2 regions of the Bradyrhizobium sp. WYCCWR 13022 genome follow, and region 2 is predicted to be linked to the other one. Evidence: predicted binding sites of a transcription regulator. Region 2 holds the regulator's gene; the other holds the start of a gene.

Region 1 (2,392 bases), on a different contig from region 2:
CACAGCACGACATTGCCGAAACCGCGCTCGCCGAGTTCCTGGGTCAGCGCCGGCGTCGCCGCCATCACGGCCCGGCTCGGGCTGTGGAAGCGGCGCAGCGCCCGCCAGATCAGGGAGCCCGGAACCGGCACGCGCGCGCGGACATATTCGGGGAAGCGGGTGTGGAAGCTGGTCGTGAACGGCAGCTTGCGCTGACGGCAATAGCGGCGGACCATCAGGCCGATCGGCCCTTCCGTCGCGATGTGGATGCTGTCGGGCCGCGCTTCCGCGATCAGTTTTGCGATGCGCGCCGGGCGCGGCATGGCAAGCCGCACGTCGCGATAGCTCGGCATCGCGAAGGTGCGGAACGATTGCGGCGTGAGGAACGAGAACTCGACGTCGAGCGTCTTGGCGGCGTCGGCGAGCTTGGTCAGCGTCCGAACCACACCGTTGACTTGCGGGTGCCAGGCGTCGGTCGCGACCAGGATGCGCATCAAGCGGCTCTCGTCAGGCAGCTCTTGCCGCCACCTGCGGCACTTCAGCCGGCTTCCGCAGATGGTCGGCCCAGGTGATGATCTCGAAACGACCGTCATCATGCTCGACGAGCGCGGTGCAGCTCTCGACCCAGTCGCCGCAGTTCATGTAGCGGATGCCGTTCTCGTCGCGGATCACGGCGTAATGGATGTGGCCGCAGATCACGCCGTCGGCGTCGTGGCGCCGGGCTTCGGCGGAGAGTGCCTGCTCGAACGCGCCGATATAGTTCACCGCATTCTTGACCTTCTGCTTGGCCCATTGCGACAGCGACCAATAGGGCACGCCGAACAGGCGTCGGAAGAAGTTGACGAAGCGGTTCATCTGGATCGCGAAGTCGTAGGCCTTGTCGCCGAGATGGGCGAGCCAGCGCGCGTTCTGCACCACGAGGTCGAAGATGTCGCCGTGAATGACGAGGTAGCGCTTGCCGTCCGCGCCGGTGTGCACGGTGTTCTCGACGACGTCGATGCCGCCGAAATGCGTGCCGTAATAGTTGCGCAGGAACTCGTCGTGATTGCCGGGCACGTAGATGACCTTGGCGCCCTTGCGCGCCTTGCGCAGCAGCTTCTGCACCAGGTCGTTGTGCGATTGCGGCCAGTGCCAGCTCGATTTCAGCGCCCAGCCATCGACGATGTCGCCGACGAGGTAGATCGTGTCGGCATCGTGGTAGCGCAGGAAGTCCAGCAAAAGGTCGGCTTGCGAGCCGCGGGCTCCGAGATGGACGTCGGAGATGAACAACGTGCGAAAGCGCCGCTCCGGGCTCTCGTCACTCACATCGTAACTTCCCATGCGACAGCCTGTAACAATGTCCCGTGACAGGGGGATGACGATTGAACCGATGAGGCACCCTCGGATACGAATCGGACCTTGCCTCGCCCTCCCCGCGAATATCAGCCGCATGCGACAATCAGGCGACATGGCGCCCCAATGGTTCTCCGCAAAATGCCGGGCCCCAAGGAGATGCTGGTTAACTGTGGATCGGGAAGCCGGCGTCAGTAGAACTTGTGGAAATGATGGATCGGCCCGTGGCCGTGACCGACGCTGAAGCGGTCGGCGGCCGCGATGGCCGCGCTGATCCAGCTCTTGGCATGGCGCACGGCCGTCTCGAGATCCTCGCCCTTGGCAAGCCCCGCCGCAACGGCTGACGACAGCGAGCAGCCGGTGCCGTGGGTGTTGCGCGTGGCAACACGCGGCGCGGGGAGCGCGATCGTTTCGCCAGCGCTGACGAGATAGTCGATACTCTGCGCACCCTCGCCGTGGCCACCCTTGATCAGGACCGCGCGGCAGCCGAGCCCGAGCAGGCGGCGCCCCTGGCTTTCGATCTCGGCCTCGCTTCGTGCGACCTGCTCGTCGAGCAGTGCGGCCGCCTCCGGCAGATTGGGCGTGATCACCGATGCAAGCCGCATCAGCTTCGTGCGCAAGGCTTCGACGGCCTCCGCGGCCAGCAGCCGGTCGCCGGAGGTTGCGACCATCACCGGATCGAGCACGATATGGCCCGGCTTCCAGCGTGACAGCGCGGCAGCAATCGCATCGATGCTGCCGGCCTGCGCCACCATGCCGATCTTCACCGCACCGACATCGAGATCCGAAAACACCGCATCGATCTGCGCGGTGACGAAATCGGCGGGCACCGCGTGAATGCCGGTGACGCCTTTGGTGTTCTGCGCCGTCAGCGCCGTGATCGCGGACGCGCCGTAGACCCCGAGCGCGGCAAAGGTCTTCAGGTCGGCCTGAATGCCGGCGCCGCCGCTCGAATCGGAACCGGCGACGGTGAGCGCCACGGGCGTGGTCATCGCAGGAAACGCTTGCTCGAAAAGGACATGGCCATGGCCCGTCCTAGCGCGTCGGCGGAGCCCCAGCAAGCCGCCGAATCAGGCCAAGC
Region 2 (2,392 bases):
TAGTCTTGCGGTGACGATTTTGCAGGATTTTCGCCACGGAACATGTGGAAGCGAGTCGGCGGACTCTTGCGCGCGAGTCACGCCATATTGTAGCGTTTGGCTTGTCAGATACGACATCTCGTGCAGCGGTTCTGATCCCAAGAGTCCTCATGTACCGGCGTAAACGTTCGGGCGCACTTCGCGCGCCCGGCGAGCCTTAAGGGATTCCGGCGGCACGGGTTTTTCGAGGCTTAGGCATTCGTTGTGCGGCCCCAGGATGGCGGGCGCGCGGCGAAGGAAAGGGTGCCATGACGGTTTTGACCTGGTCCGACGATCGCGTCGAGCAGCTGAAAAAGCTCTGGGAGGCCGGACTTTCGGCCAGCCAGATCGCCGCCGAGCTTGGGAATGTCACCCGTAACGCCGTGATCGGAAAGGTGCACAGGCTCGGCCTGTCCGGCCGCGCCAAGAGCCCCTCGTCAGCGGCTCCGCGGCCACGCAAGGCACGTCCTGCGCAGCACATGATGCGGGTGAGCAGGCCGATCGCGCGCGGCAACACCGCACTGGCGCAGGCCTTCGAGGTCGAGGTCGAGGCCGAACCCGTTACCTACGACAACGTGGTGCCGATGAGCCAGCGGCTCTCGTTGCTCGAGCTGAACGAAGCCACCTGCCACTGGCCGGTGGGCGATCCCTCGAGCCCGGATTTCTTCTTCTGCGGCGGCAAGGCCCTGTCCGGCCTGCCCTACTGCGCCCAGCACTCGCGCGTTGCGTATCAGCCGGCAGCCGATCGCCGCCGCGCACCGGCCAAGCCCGGCACGCGCTGAGTACAGCTTGAGACCGACATCGTCCCGGCACCGGCCGGGGCGAAAAAGAAAAGCGCGCCGCCGAGCGCGCTTTTTTTGTTTTGCTTGCGGGCAGCTAGGTAGCTAGCCGGAGGCCTGCTCGGCCTTCGCGAAGCGATCGTCGAGCGCGTAGCCCGCGCCGCGGACGGTGCGGATCGGGTCCTGCTCGCGGCCGAGATTGAGCAGCTTGCGCAGGCGGCCGATATGCACGTCGACGGTGCGCTCGTCGATATAGATGTCGCGGCCCCAGACGCTGTCGAGCAGCTGCTCGCGCGAGAACACGCGGCCGGGATGCTCCAGGAAGAACTCGAGCAGACGGTATTCGGTCGGGCCGAGATCGATCGGCCGGCCCGAGCGCGCCACGCGGCGCTTTTCGCGGTCGAGCTCGATGTCGCCGAAAGCAAGCACGGTCGCGAGCCGCTCCGGGCTGGCGCGCCGCAGCAGCCCCTTCACGCGTGCCAACAGCTCGGGCACCGAGAACGGCTTGACGATGTAATCGTCGGCGCCGGTCGCAAGGCCCCGCACCCGTTCGCTCTCCTCGCCGCGCGCAGTGAGCATGATGATCGGCAGCTGCTTGGTGTCGGACCGCGTCCGCAACCGGCGGCACAGCTCGATGCCCGACAGCCCCGGCAGCATCCAGTCGAGCACGATCAGATCGGGGATGTGCTCCTTGAGGCGGGTGTCGGCGTCGTCGCCGCGCATCACCGTCTCGACGTCATAGCCGTCGCCTTCGAGGTTGTAGCGGAGAAGCTCGGTGAGAGCTTCCTCATCCTCAACCACCATAATGCGTGCGCCCATGGTCTGGTCGCTCCTTGCCTGATCAGGTGTTCGGGACCGTCGTGGCGAACGTCGTCATGTCGCCCTTCGGCCGCTTGTCGGTGATCGCCTGGCCTTCGATCATGTAGAACACGGTCTCGGCAATGTTGGTGGCATGATCGCCGATCCGTTCGATGTTCTTGGCGCAGAACATCAGGTGGATGCAGAACGAGATGTTGCGCGGATCCTCCATCATGTAGGTGAGGAGTTCGCGGAACAGCGAGGTGCAGATGGCGTCGACTTCCTCGTCGCCCTTCCACACCGCCATCGCCGCCGGCAGATCGTGCGCGGCATAGGCGTCCAGCACCGACTTGACCTGCTGCTGCACGAGGTCGGTCATGTGCTCGAGGCCGCGGAACAGTTTGAGCGGATGGAAATCCGTCTCCAGCGCCGCGACGCGCTTGCCCATGTTCTTGGCGAGGTCGCCGATCCGCTCGAGATCGGTCGCAACGCGCATCGCTCCGACGATCTCGCGCAGATCCACCGCCATCGGCTGGCGGCGTGCGATGGTGAGCACGGCGCGCTCCTCGATTTTCCTCTGCAGCGTGTCGAGCTCGGCGTCGATGGTGACGACGCGCTGGCCGAGCGCGACATCGCGGCGGATCAGGGCATCGACGGAATCGACGATCATGCGTTCGGCGATGCCGCCCATCTCGGCCACCAGGCGGGTGAGCTCCTGGAGGTCGGTGTCGAAGGCTTTTGCGGTATGTTCAGAACCCATGTCCCGTCTCCTCAGCCGAACCGGCCGGTGATGTAAT

What was found. Region 2 encodes PhoB, which activates phosphate uptake and scavenging genes when phosphate is short. Its sites were predicted from a motif close to TGTCATNNANCTGTCAT; they were not measured.
Region 1: QY049_RS11070 (UDP-2,3-diacylglucosamine diphosphatase) is a predicted target of PhoB. The motif match lies at 1,323-1,339, and genes of this name have one in related genera.

The regions. Positions count from the first base shown of each region.
Region 1 is NZ_JAUIZJ010000005.1:71,700-74,091, reverse strand. Features, by position in the region: gene QY049_RS11075 (glycosyltransferase family 1 protein) at 1-473, opposite strand, end outside; gene QY049_RS11070 (UDP-2,3-diacylglucosamine diphosphatase) at 487-1,299, opposite strand; gene thiD (bifunctional hydroxymethylpyrimidine kinase/phosphomethylpyrimidine kinase) at 1,503-2,303, opposite strand.
Region 2 is NZ_JAUIZJ010000013.1:57,193-59,584, reverse strand. Features, by position in the region: gene QY049_RS20390 (GcrA family cell cycle regulator) at 288-800, shown strand; gene phoB (phosphate regulon transcriptional regulator PhoB) at 903-1,616, opposite strand; gene phoU (phosphate signaling complex protein PhoU) at 1,639-2,355, opposite strand; gene pstB (phosphate ABC transporter ATP-binding protein PstB) at 2,367-2,392, opposite strand, start outside.